Regions from separate parts of the Limnobacter sp. UBA3528 genome, predicted to be linked through region 2. Evidence: predicted binding sites of a transcription regulator. Region 2 holds the regulator's gene; each other region holds the start of a gene.
What was found. Region 2 encodes sigma-54, which starts transcription at its own class of promoters, with help from an activator protein. Its sites were predicted from a motif close to TGGCANGNAANCTGCTTT; they were not measured.

Region 1 (4,557 bases), on a different contig from region 2:
TAGCTGACACACTTTCGCCCCTCACCAAGCGCATGAACACTTGCCTTTCACGTTCAGACAGTTCCTGATGCGCTGGTTTGTCGCTTTCGCCGGTCATTTCGCGGGCCAACAGTTCTGCTGTGTTGGCCGAGATATAACGTCGACCCTGCGCCACCGTATGGATAGCGTTGACAAGGTCGCTGCGGTCGCAGTCTTTGCAAAGGTAGCCGCTGGCACCACTTCGGATCATTGACAAAGCATAGCGTTCTTCTGAAAAACTGCTGATGACCAAGACCTGCGTCTTCTCATGTCGTTGTTTAACGGCGCGCAACAAGTCAATACCGTTTTCGTCAGGCAATGACAGGTCAAGCATCAAAACATCGCAGTTGTGCTCTCGCAGCAGGCTTCTGGCCTCTTGCGCGGTACCCGCTTCGAACTGAATACACATGCCCAGTTCTTCATTGAGCATTTCACGAAAGCCAGCACGCACAATTGCATGATCATCAACAATCGCCAATCGAATCATTTGAATAGTCCTCGTGTTGTGGTCCGTTGGGGAAGCCAGACTGGTCCTACAAACGAATCGTCCTTGTCGGACAGATCAATGGTTTGCCCCGCCGTAATATTGAACGCATGAAGCCTGATCAATACATACCTTTGATCTTGATTTCTTGTCAGTAGTCAGTTCAATAACCCTGAAGGAGTACAACCATGAAAAAATTGATCACTCAAACCTTGATCGCCTCTGGTGTTGCGTTGTCTGCGTTGAGCCCTGTGTATGCAGCAGAGCAGGGTAAAGAGCCATTGAAGGCCGTGGGGCAATATGTGGACGATGCCACCATTACCACCAAGGTAAAGGCCAAGCATGCGGAAGACAAAACCGTAAGTGCCTTGCGTGTGAATGTAGAAACCAAGCAAGGTGTGGTGGTGTTGTCGGGTGAAGCCAGAACCGAGGCTGAACTTGAGCGCGCCGAGGCGTTGGCCAAACAGGTGGAAGGTGTGAAAGCTGTTTCCAATATGATCGAGTTGAAGCCCAAGTCGTAAGCTTGGCGATAGAGCCAACGGATTGAGCCGACCTTAACTCAATGCCCTGCTGGCTTTGCGCCAGTGGGGCGTTGTAGGTGCCCGCCATGAAAAAGAATTGTACAAACCAATTGCAAGTGCCATTGCGTGTGTTGCTGGTAGAGGACTCGATTGAATTGCAGGCGATGCTTCAATCCATGTTGAGCGAAATTCCCAGTGTTGAAGTGGTCGCCAGTGTGGAGTCTGAGGAAGATGCAGTGGCTTTCATGAGAGTGGACCCTACAGATTTGGCGATCGTTGACTTGGAATTGCGGTCTGGCACGGGCTTGGGCGTGCTGAAAAAACTGCAGGATGATCTGGATTTGACCGACAGACAGATTGGTGTTGTCGTTTTTTCCAACTATTCAAATTTGGTGATTCGACACCGCTGTTTGAGTCTTGGGGCGAGGGCCTTTTTCGACAAGTCGTTTCAAATTGATGAATTGCTTGAGTTTGTTCAGAAACAAGCCTCGGGCAACGCCAAAGACTCGTTACTCTGAACATCCAACCGTTTTAAATCGCCTGTGCAGGACCAAAAAACTCGAAATGCTGACGCTCGGCAGGCACACCCAGCTTGCCCAGCATGTTCTTTACTGCACTCATAAAACCAACTGGACCCAAAAAGTAAACTTGTGCATTGTTGGGCAGGTTTTTCTCAATGGTTTGGTGTTTAATCAAACCATCCTGATTCTCATAAATGTACTCGGCTGTGATGTTGCTGTGCTGGGTACTTAATTGCTCGGTCAGGTTTTTGAAAGAGTGTTGCGCGGCATTTTTGCAGGCGTGGATGAACCGCACCTCGCGTTGGCCTGCTGCTGCTTTCAGCATTGCAATGGCCGGGGTCAACCCAACGCCGGCGGTGATCAGCACCAAGGGGTCTTTGCTGTCATCGAGAACAAACTCACCGCAGGGTGGGCTTAGCTGTGCTGTGTCCCCCACAGCCAGTTGCTTGTGCAGGTGGTTGGATACCACGCCGCCTTCTTCGCGCTTGACCGAAATTCGATAATGTTGCCCGTTGGGTGCGTCTGAGAGTGAGTAGTTGCGCATCACAGTTGCGCCATTTACATTCAGGTGCAGGGTAATGTATTGCCCCGGTTTGAAAGTCATAATCTGTTTACCATCCAAAGGTTTCAGATAAAAAGATGTGACCAGTTCGCTTTCTTGCTCTTTCGCGGCAATTGTGAAAGCACGTTGCCCCTCCCACCCTCCGGTGGACATGGCTTGTTTGGCATACAGGTTTGCTTCGGCGTTGATCAAAATATCGGCGAGCTGGCCATAGGCGGCTGCCCAGGCGTCGATAATTTCAGGTGTGGCTGCGGCGCCCAGCACCTCTTTCATGGCCTGTAGCAGGCATTCGCCCACAATAGGGTAGTGTTCGGCTTTGACCCCCAGGGCTACATGCTTGTTGACGATCAGTGTGACCGCACCCATGAGTACTGCCGGGTTGTCAATGTGTTTGGCGTAGGCCAGCACGGCATTGGCCAGGGCGCGAGGTTGAGTGCCTTTTTCCTGATGAGCCGGATTAAAAAAGGTAGCCGTAACCGGGTATTTGCTGAACATCAGTTTGTAGAAGTGTGTCGTCAATGCTTCGCCACCCTGTTCGAGTGCGGGAATGGTTGCCTTGATCCAATGTTTTTGCTCGGTGCTGACTGACATGCTTTTTCCTTCCTGATCGATTGTAAATTTGTACATGCTTCACAGTGACAAACACTATCAAGATACATGCCAGCCTTAACATTGTTATTAAGTATATGAAAATATTGAATATATGAAGAAATGTGTTTTGTTAAAAATTTCAAATCATTGTTTAATTAACAGCGATTTGATATTGTTATTAAAACAGTAATTGTTATAAGTACAATAAGGATGGCTAGTCGTGGAAATGTCCAGTTTTGTGTTGGCAGTGATTGAAGACCTTGGAGCCGACCTGGATCCGTCAACTCGCTACTTGCGCTATGTCAATTCATTGGCCGCCGCATTGCCCGGCAACGCGTGCGCCTTGCTGAAAAAGGAGGGCTCGACCTTAAAGCCGCTGGCCGTACGCGGTTTGACTCCCGATAGCCTGGGGCGCCGCTTCGAATTAAACGAGCATCCTCGCCTGAATGCGATTGTGACTTACCGTGGCGTGACCCATTTTCCGAACAAGTCCACCTTACCCGACCCCTACGACGGTTTGCTCGAAGGCGTGCATGCGGGCGATTTGAATGTCCATGATTGCATGGGTTGTGCCCTGCATGTAAATGGCAAGTTGTGGGGAGCAATTACGCTGGACTCCCTGAAAGCGGGCGTGTTTGATGTGAAAGTTGAACGCGCCATGGCCATGTTTGCACGCTTGGGTGAAGCGGTTGTGCATGTCGCCGAACTGACTGAGAAAACCGATCGAACCGCGACTTCCCTGAAGTTGAGTCAGGCTGACGGCAATGGTCTGAGCGCGTTGGAAGGTGTTCAATTGTCTCGTCGGGAAATGATTGGGGACAGCACGCCCATTCGCGAACTAAAACATGAAATTTTGACTGTTGCCAACAGTCAGTTGGCTGTGCTCATTCATGGTGAAACAGGTGTGGGCAAAGAATTGGTCGCCCAGGCCTTGCATGCCATGTCCGGCAGGGCGAATTTACCCTTGGTGGTGATCAATTGCGCAGCCTTGCCCGACCAGTTGATTGAAAGCGAGCTGTTTGGCCATGTTAAAGGCGCGTTTTCCGGTGCAGAGCGCGATCGTCAAGGCAAGTTCGAATTGGCCAACGGTGGCACTTTGTTTCTGGATGAAGTGGGCGAGCTGAGTGCCTCTGCCCAAGCCAAGTTGTTGCGGGTACTGCAAAGCGGGCAGGTGCAGCGTGTGGGTAGCGACAGAGAGCACCGGGTCGATGTGCGCATCGTGGCTGCCAGCAATCGGGACCTGTCGGCTGAAGTAAAGGCAGGGCGTTTCAGGGCTGATCTGTATCACCGCCTGTGCGCTTATCCTTTACACATTCCACCGCTTCGCGAGCGTGGGGATGATGTGGTATTGCTGGCAGGCTATTTTCTGGAGCAGAACCGTAGCCGTTTGGGCTTGCGCAATTTGCGCCTGGGGCGCGGCTGTGAGGCTGCATTAAAACGCTACCCTTGGCCGGGCAATGTGCGGGAACTGGAACATACATTGGGGCGTGCAGCATTGAAAGCGCGTCGGGATGAAACTGGCCCCATGGTGACTGTAGAACTTGAGCACCTTGACCTGCTGAGCGAGCTTGAGCAAGAACGCGCTGTGACTGCCCGAGGCCCGGCAACTATTGTGGAGATGGGAATGGCCAGCCCTATCGAAGGCATGCCTTATCGGGATGCTGTAGATGCTTTTTCTAGAAATCTGATACAGCAGGTGCTGGATTACACGGATGGCAATCGAGCCGCAGCCGCTAGGCAGCTGGGTCTCGATTCCGGCAACTTTCACCGCATGCTCAAGCGGCTTGGTTTTTAGGCAGATGCCCGCGCTGGCTCGCCTGTGGTGTTTTCCTGCAGGTATTGCAAGGCTTCATTGACCTG
Region 2 (4,557 bases):
AACCATTTTCTCAAATAGGTTTCGATATCGCTGATCAGCGGGTCGCTGCGATTGTCGGCTTGAATGTACCGTTGTACTTCTGTGTCTTTCCCGGTCAGTGGACGCAGGCTTTTGTCGTAATACGGGTTACTCAGGCAGCGCACATCAAACACCAGGTCTGCATCGCTGGGCAGGCCTTTTTTAAAACCGAAGGTTTCAAACACCAATGTAAGTTTGGCCGATTCTTCTTCTACGGTTTCAAGCACCCATCGCCGCAGTACAATGGGCTGCAGGGCAGAGGTGTCGATACAGCTTGCAATGTTTCTCAGGGGCTCAAGCGACTCTCGTTCCGCATCAACACATTCTTGCACGGTGGCTTGCTCGCCAAGGCGTGCGCTCATGGGGTGACGGCGGCGGCTTTCAGAGTAGCGGGTGATCAGGGTTTCATCGTCGGCATCCAGAAACAGAATGCGAACATCGGTTCCGTCGGCTTTCAGGGCCTGAATAATTTGGGGAACATCGATAATGTCTCGTCCAGTGCGGGCGTCGGCTGCAATCGCAATTTGCGTGATGCCCTCGGAGGACAAGCGCTGGATGACTTGCGGTATGAAAGAAGGCGGCAAGTTGTCGACACAGTAAAAGTGGGAGTCTTCCAGCGCGCGAATGGCGACTGATTTGCCCGAGCCTGAAAGGCCGGTGACCAATACCACTTTCATGTTAATCATGGCCGATGTCCGTTTCAGTGTCGGGGTCAACCTGTAGGTGGTCAATGCCGCCCAGTTCAGTGAGCATGGCTTTTTGTTGACGAACCATGAATTCGTCGAGTGTGTTGATACCCCGCATTTGCAAGATGGTGTTGCGCACCGCAGCTTCCAGCAACACGGCCAGGTTGCGGCCCGCAGCCACTGGCAATATGGCTTTGCGAATCGGCAGCCCCAGCACTTCCTGGAATTGTTGCTCGGTTACCAATCGTTCCTGGTGCAATTCTAGCGAGGCTTTACGAACCAGATGTACGATCAGCTTCAATCGCATTTTCCGGCGTACGGCGGTTTCACCAAAAATAGCCTTGATGTCGAGCAGGCCCACGCCGCGCACTTCCATCAGGTTGCGAATCAGTTCAGGGCAGCGCCCTTCGATCAGGTTGGGGGCTACGCGCGAGAATTCGACCACATCGTCTGCCACCAAGCCGTGCCCGCGAGAAATCAGTTCCAGGCCCAACTCGCTTTTGCCCAAACCCGACTCGCCACAAATAAGCACGCCCATGCCAAGCACATCCATGAACACGCCGTGCATCATGGTGGTGGGGGCTAACCATTTGTTGATGTACACGCGCAGAAAATCGATGATTTCGGCGGCTGACAATGGAGTGGCCAGCAGGGGGATGTTGGATTCGTCGCAGGCGGCCTTCAGTAGGGTATGGGGCTGAAACGATTCAGCCACGATGATTGCGGGCGGATCGCCTTCGATTAGCTTGTCGATTTGGTGTTTTTTGCGTTCGTCGCTGATGCGGGCGAAGTATTCGATTTCCTGACGACCAAACACCTGAATGCGGCCAGGGTGGATGGTATTCAAGTGGCCTACGAGGTCGGAAGATGCAAAACACTGAAGATCCAGGTGGCGGTCACCACCATTTAAACCGGCCAGCCAGTCAAGCTTGAGTTTGTTGCGGTTGGCTTCGATCAGTTCTTTCAGTTGCTTCACAGGCTTAACTCGCGGGTTGGTAGGGCTCCCAGGTGGCGATGAGCTGGTGCATGGCGCCGGGGTCTGCTTCAGTCATGAGTTTCTCACGGAAATCCTTGTCAGACAGCATTTGAGCCAGTTCAGACAGTATATCCAGATGATGCTGGTTTGCGCTTTCTGGCACCAGCAAAAACATGAGCAGTTTGACGGGTTGACCGTCAGGGGCGTCGAAGGGAATTGGATCTTGAACTCGAACCAGTGAAGCGATGGGTTCGCGAAGGCCCTTGATGCGACCATGCGGCACAGCGACTTGTTGACCAAGTCCGGTGGAACCCAGGCGTTCACGTGCAAAGAGGCTGTCGAAAACCTTGGAGCGAGCAATGCCCTGGTTGTTTTCAAACACCAAACCGGCTTGTTCAAACACGCGCTTTTTGCTGGTGACCTGTGCATCCAGCAAAATGTTGGATGGAGGCAGTAGATTTGCGATCAAGTTCATCGCTGTTGATTCCTGAGACCCGCTTCTAATCGTGGGGCCGATTATACGCCATAAAAACAGAAAAGGCGGATGGAAGTCCGCCTTTTGATTTTCCCTGAAATTACAGAGGTTTATTCGGCTTCTTCGACCACCTGGTGTTTGATCGGTGTGTGATTGTGATTGGTTAGTTTGTCTTTGTGACGCAGTACCTGGCGATCCAGTTTGTCGGCCAGCGCATCAATGGCTGCGTAGAGGTTTTCATGACTTGCTTCAGCGTGAATGTCTTTGCCGCGAACGTGCAGCGTAACATCTGCCCTTTGAACCAGCTTGACCACCGAGATGGTCACCGATGCATCAATGACGTGATCAAAATGCCTTTTCACCCGATCCAGTTTTTCGATGACGTAGTTTCGAATTGCTGGGGTAACTTCCAGATGATGACCATTGATGTTCAAGTTCATAAGGTATCTCCTTTCGTTGCTGCGGGGGGAAGCTTTAAATTTAAAGCGACTTGCGCATGTTCACCGGGGGTATTTTCAGTGATTCCCGGTATTTAGCGACCGTGCGTCTTGCGACCACGATGCCCTGTTGACCGAGTAGGTCGGCGATTTGGCTGTCAGATATCGGCTGCTTGGCGTCCTCCGCAGAAATCAGTTGCTTGATGAGTGCACGTATTGCTGTGCTGGAAGCCTGACCACCCGAGTCGGTGGAAACATGACTTCCGAAGAAATACTTTAGCTCAACCAACCCATAGGGCGTCAACATATATTTTTGCGTGGTAACCCTTGACACGGTCGATTCATGCAGTCCCAAGAGATCGGCAATTTCCCTCAGAACCAAGGGCTGCATTGCGATTTCGCCGTGATTGAAGTAGCCGATTTGCCGTTCTACGATGGCTTGGCTCACCCGTAAAATAGTGTCAAATCGCTGCTGAACGTTTTTTAACAACCAGCGAGCCTCTTGTAATTGCGCACTGAGTTGCGCACTTTGACCACGGTGTGATCGCAAGATGGAGGCATACATTTCATTAATACGGATTTTTGGCATCACGTCGGGGTTCAGTTGCACATGCCACTGTCCACTCAGTTTTTTCACGATCACGTCGGGCACCACATGGTCATCGTCGATGCGTCGAAAACGCGCACCGGGAAACGGCTCGAGTGAACGAATGATTTGATGACATGTTTTTAGCATGTCCTCGTCGACGTTCAATGCTTTTTTCAGCTTGGTGAAGTCGCGTTGGGCCAATAAACCCAAGTGGTCGCGAATAATGTGCTGACAGTTGCTGTACAGGTTTGGCTGGCAAGTAATGTCTTTGCGCTGGGCCAGTTGCAGCAGCAGGCATTCGGCTGCATTGCGGGCACCCACGCCGGGTGGGTCAAAACTTTGCAGCAGGCGCAAGGCCGCGCTGAGTTCTTCAAACTCCAGGTCGGGCTCGTCCTGCAGGGTTTCCCACAGGTCTTCAAGTTCAACAGTCAGGTAGCCATCGTCGCTGAGGTAGTCAATCAGCCAAAGCACCAGGTTTTTGTCACGTTCGCTGGCCTGTGTCATGCGCAGCTGGTCGATCAGGTGCTGGTGCAGGCTGCTGTCGGGCGCAGCCAGTTGCAGGCCGGGTTTTTCTTCATCGCCATCGGCACCTGCGCCGCTGTTGTCGCGCCAGTCGCCTTCCCAGTTGTCCTGGATGGAGTCGATGGTCTCGCGCTGAACAATTTCTTCGCTTTGATTGTCTTGTTCAGCTTGCTGATCGCTGACCGGTTCGCTGGCTTTGCGGGGGTCGGGATCGGCCTCAAAGCTGTCGCCCTGTGGCTCGTGCAGTTCGCCATTGCTGCTGTCCAGGCTCAGGGTGCGCTCGCCTTCCACGGCCTCTTCGTCAGCCAACTCCAGCAGTGGGTTTTCAGCCAGCGCTTGTTGAATTTCCTGCTGCAACTCCAGTGTGGACAATTGCAGCAAGCGAATGGATTGCTGCAACTGAGGCGTGAGCGTGAGGTTTTGCGAGACTTTAAGCTGAAGGGATTGTTTCATGGAGATTCAGCTTTACATACGGAAGTGTTCGCCGAGGTACACGCGGCGTACATCGTCGTTTTTCACAATTTGCTCGGGACTGCCCGAGGCCAGCACGCGGCCCGCGCTGATGATGTAGGCACGATCACAAATGCCCAGGGTTTCCCGTACATTGTGGTCGGTGATCAGCACGCCGATGCCGCGGTCCTTGAGGTGGCGGATGATGCTCTTGATGTCGTTCACGGAGATCGGGTCGACCCCGGCGAAGGGCTCATCCAGCAGAATAAAATCCGGGTCCGTGGCCAGGCCCCGGGCGATCTCCGCGCGCCGGCGCTCGCCGCCGGACAGGCTCATGCCCATGCTGTCGCGGATATGGTCGATGTGGAATTCCTGCAGCAGTTTCTCCAGCTGCTCCTTGCGCT
Region 3 (4,557 bases), on a different contig from region 2:
CACTGCCAACAGTGACATGTCATTCAGGATTGCGTTCTGACCGAACAGGCCGATGTCTCGACCGAACTTGAATGTACCCATGGATTCATTGCCGAATGTCAGGAATACACGGCGGTTATCACCCACCGCCTGACCTCGTCCACCAGAAAAAGTACCGTCGTCCACCGATGTACCTGGATCAATAGAGATCGTGCCGCTGATGTCGTAACCAGCTTGCTTGGTTTTCGCCGTAAACACGATGAAGCCAGGTAGCAGACCATTCTGGATGTTGTTACTGTCCTGACCAGCGGCTCCAGTAGTTCCGCACACGTTTAGTGCGGTGCCGTTGGCTGTTACTAAGCCAGCGCCTCCCGATCCAAAAGAATCGCATGAGCTCGATGTGTAATAAGCGTTGATTGAACCAGAAATGTCCATTTCCCACTCGCCGGCTTTGAAACCGATCGCGTGTGCCGAAGTCCCCATTGCCGCCAAGATGGAAGCTGCTACTAATTTTTTGCTGATCATAAGATCAACCCTCCAGTTCTAGTTTTTAAAGGTGTTGCTTGTTTGTCTTCTAAAGCTCGCCAGCGAACCGCAGAGTCATGCTGGCTTGAAGGGGACTAGGGCAAAAGGCATGCCAGTGCGCAAGTTATTGTTTTTAAACAGATAAATTAAAATGTAGGCGTTTTGACGACATGCAGTTGCGCCAAGTACAGTGCGCGTCAGGCGAGCCGGTTTGGAGCAGCTTTGTTGTTGCCTGAAACAGGTGAATGACAGTTTTGTGACAGGTGTTCAAAACTTTTGTGCCAAAAAAAATCACCCGGCATTGCGGGTGATTTTTTGAACTTCAATCGGTGGAACCTGAGTTTGACTTATTTTGCGTTCAATCGCCTGTAAATGGTGTTTCTGGAGATGCCCAACATTCTGGCTGCCGCACTGACATTGCCCCGGCAGGTCTCCAGTGCTTCCTGGATGGCCCGAGATTCAAGGTCATCCAGATTGATCGGGTTTTCAACAGACGCTCGAATCGAGGCCGCCTGTCGTGCACCCAGATAACCTTGTGCACGCGCATCGTAAGCCCGGGTGTCAAAACCGTCGTCTTTGAAACGATTGACCTGCACATCGTCGCGGGCCGCCGGTTTGGCAGATTGCGGCCAGGTGTCGAACCGGCCTTCCCGGAATTTACTGAAGGTCTGGTCCAGTCCGCCTGCTTTGGTGCTGCCGCCGCCTCGATGCACCTGCACATCAAACAAACTGGTTTTGTTCTTCACCATGCTGCTCGCACCAATAGGGGCCGGGTTTGGGCGTGTACCGAATCCGGCACCCTTGGCTTGAATGGAAAAGTTGCTTCTCACATTGAATTGTGGGCGGCTGGGTGTTGCCACTTCGGATGCGAGTTGACGTGGTTCTTCACGCTCGGGCGCACGCCGGGTTGGCAGCGTTTCGACAGGCATCGCCTGACTCTGTTTCTGGTCAAGCCGCAACGCATGCCATTCGTCCAGAAAGTCATCGGGCAGGTGGTCCCATTCAATGGTTTCTGCGTCATCGGTCATCACGCTGGCTGTCCGCAAGATGTTCGTCAGTTGCCGGATATTGCCGGGCCAAGCGTGGGTGGTGAAAGCCTTCATCACCTCGGGCGACACACGAATGCGCGGGTTCTGAGATTCATTTTCCAGTATGCGCTGAATGATTTTTTGCAGGTCGGTACGCTCGCGCAATGCAGGAATGCGCACCACCAGGCCATGAAGTCTGTAGTACAAGTCCTCGCGGAATTGCCCCGCTGAGATTTGATCGCGCAGGTTGCGGTGCGTGGCGCAAATAACCTGCAAGTTGACCGGAATGCTTTTCTGGCTGCCCAATGGTGTAACCACGCGTTCCTGCAACACGCGCAGCAACCTTGCTTGCAGTGAAATGGGCATGTCACCAATCTCGTCGAGGAACAGGGTGCCGCCATTGGCTTGCAGAATGCGGCCTTGCGATCCCTTCTTCTTGGCGCCAGTGAATGCGCCATCTTCATAACCGAACAATTCAGATTCAATCAGCGTTTCTGGAATGGATGCGCAATTGACTGCCACAAAAGGTTTGTTGTGTCGCGGTGAATCGTTGTGTATGGCTTGTGCAAGAATTTCCTTGCCGGTGCCGGTCTCGCCCAGAATCAGAATGGGGATGTCTTTGTCGATGACCTTGCCGACTTTGTCGATGATTTTCGCAACCTGCGGGTCGCCCGTGTTCAGGTACTTCAGGCTGGAAAGGTGGTGATTTTTCTGGCAAGTGGTGTTGGTCTTTTGCGCGGGCGATGTGCTGTGTTGAACCACAGCAGCATCGGCGTTGTTTTTTACCAGGCCAACCGAGTCAAAAATTCGCCCACGTCCCACACTACCCAGACTGGCTTTGGCTGTTACCTGGTTTCCATTGTGCAAACAGAGTATCAAGGGAATCGGGTTGCAAGTGCGATAATGGTCAACCAGCGCCGACAGGGGCATGCCAAACAGTGAACTGAATGTGTGGCTTTTCAATGCATTGGCGGACATGCCAAACTGAACCATTGCAGCCCGGTTGGCCGCAAGGAATTTGCCGGATGGCGAGAACGCTGCTGCGCCTTCAACCACCGAACCCAAAAACTCGCCGCGCTGGTGAAACTGCACAATGATGGCGTCTTGAAACGAACTGTTGAACAAATGGTTTTCAATCATCTGCGCAGACATGCGCACCAAACCCATGGTGTGGCGGTGATAGCTGCGGTAGTCGCCCGTTACATCGAGCACGCCAATGGCCACGCCGTTTGGATCAAAAATCGGGGCGGCTGAACAGGTCAGGAATCGGTTCACGTCCAGAAAGTGGTCCTGCCCATGTACTACGGTGGGCAACTCTTCAATCAGGGCCGTGCCAATCGCATTGGTGCCTTTGTGTTCTTCGCTCCAGGTCACGCCGGGTGCCAGCGCAACCTTTTGAGCCTTCACCAGAAAATCGTCATCACCCAGCGATTCAATGATTGTTCCGCTCGCATCGGTCAGCAGCACCATGCTGTGCGTGTTCACCACCTGTTCATACAGGGTTTCCATGAAGGGCAGGGCGCACGACTTTAGCCGGTTGTTTTTCTCGATCAGATCTTTCAGGGCGCTCGTGGGTGGGGGGGCGATGTCTACTTTCGATGTGGTGTCCAGGCCTGCGGCGGTGGAGCGTTGATGGGCACGACGAATGAATTCGAGGTGTCCTTCCGTGCCTGGGTCGATCAGTTCAATCACTTGTGCGTTGGACGCAAGGCTGCCGCCATCCCGCTCGGATAAGAATGTCATTCATGTCTCCTGCTTCTTGTGGTGCTGCGTTTTATAGGTATCGTTTTGGGTGCAGCTTTTGTTGTTGCGCTGAACAGTTTCAACATTGATCGCGTTCCGGCTGCTACGTTGCCAGATGCAAACACTGTGCCAACTCAATTCAGTGTGTTTCAAATTGAAACACTCTTTGATTGAAATTAGCACAGAAAACTCGGTAAGACCACTGAGTTGGCGATTTGTCACAATTGGTAAAACTAATTCACAAATTCAAGGGGATAGGTTGGCATGGGGATTGCAACGTATCGAAGGTGTTGAATCATTCTTAGAAATACAGGAGTTGTGATGTTAGTTCGTAAAGCCCTGGTGGCAACCATTTTTTCCCTTGCGGCGTCAGTTGCTTTGGCTCACGGTGACGTGACCCCGCAGGCCGTTGATGTGTCCACACTGAAGCCTTTGGGCGACGAGATGCTGGAAAGCAATCCATATACTGGCGACAAGGAAGCCATTCGCGTGGGCAGCTCGGCCTACAACCAAAACTGCGCGCGTTGTCACGGCCTTGAAGTCATCAGCGGCGGTATTTCTCCCGACTTGCGCAAGATGAATTCGGAGTGTGAATCGTTCGCCAACAAGAAAGCCAAGCAAGAGTGCAAGGCTGAAATGGATGTGTATTTCCGCAATTCGGTGTTGGGCGGAAAGGTGCGCGGTGATCGGGTCTACATGCCTGCATTTGCCGGTATTTTGAGTCAGGAGGCCATTTGGGCCATCAAGGCTTATGTTGAGACTCGTCCAGCCGAGTAATGGCCGGGTTGTTATTCAATGTGGAGCCCGGCAAGTAAAGTAATTGCGCTTGCCGGTTCCAGCTTCTTCAAACAATAAAAGTGCATCCAAGGCACATATCCCAAGCAGGAGACAATATATGACTGCGTTTGTTCAAGCGTGTCGATTTCCAATCATCAAAGCAATTGGCGCAACCCTTCTGGCCTTTTCTTTTCAGGCCAGTGCCTTGGCGCAAGAACTGTCGGACTGGGCCAAGGTGCAAGCCTCGGGCGTTTTGACCGTGGCTGTTTACAATTATCTGGCGCCTTACTCGCACGAGGGCAAAGGCATTGATGTGGACATTGCCAAAGCCCTTGCAGCGAAATTGGGCTTGGGTTTGCGGGTGCGCGCGTTTACGGAAGACGAGGAGTTTTCTGACGACATTCGAAACATGGTGACGCGTGGCCACTACCTGGCTGGAGCGCCTGCGGATATTTTGATGCATGCGCCAGTGGATGCGTACATCATGCAGAAAGAGGACCAGGCG

Region 1: the regulator sigma-54 is predicted to act here: its motif matches at 2,752-2,769, upstream of hmpA (NO-inducible flavohemoprotein).
Region 3: the regulator sigma-54 is predicted to act here: its motif matches at 3,536-3,553, upstream of pedF (cytochrome c-550 PedF).

Annotation. Positions count from the first base shown of each region.
Region 1 is NZ_DFOZ01000001.1:113,020-117,576, forward strand. Features, by position in the region: gene B4N58_RS00545 (response regulator) at 1-505, opposite strand, end outside; gene B4N58_RS00550 (BON domain-containing protein) at 691-1,023, shown strand; gene B4N58_RS00555 (response regulator) at 1,110-1,541, shown strand; gene hmpA (NO-inducible flavohemoprotein) at 1,555-2,697, opposite strand; gene norR (nitric oxide reductase transcriptional regulator NorR) at 2,924-4,492, shown strand; gene cphA (cyanophycin synthetase) at 4,489-4,557, opposite strand, start outside.
Region 2 is NZ_DFOZ01000032.1:42,827-47,383, reverse strand. Features, by position in the region: gene rapZ (RNase adapter RapZ) at 1-704, opposite strand, end outside; gene hprK (HPr(Ser) kinase/phosphatase) at 697-1,680, opposite strand; gene B4N58_RS10080 (PTS sugar transporter subunit IIA) at 1,685-2,155, opposite strand; gene hpf (ribosome hibernation-promoting factor, HPF/YfiA family) at 2,266-2,595, opposite strand; gene B4N58_RS10070 (RNA polymerase factor sigma-54) at 2,636-4,156, opposite strand; gene lptB (LPS export ABC transporter ATP-binding protein) at 4,169-4,557, opposite strand, start outside.
Region 3 is NZ_DFOZ01000039.1:30,363-34,919, reverse strand. Features, by position in the region: gene B4N58_RS11915 (hypothetical protein) at 1-504, opposite strand, end outside; gene B4N58_RS11905 (sigma-54-dependent Fis family transcriptional regulator) at 852-3,275, opposite strand; gene pedF (cytochrome c-550 PedF) at 3,597-4,052, shown strand; gene B4N58_RS11895 (substrate-binding periplasmic protein) at 4,171-4,557, shown strand, end outside.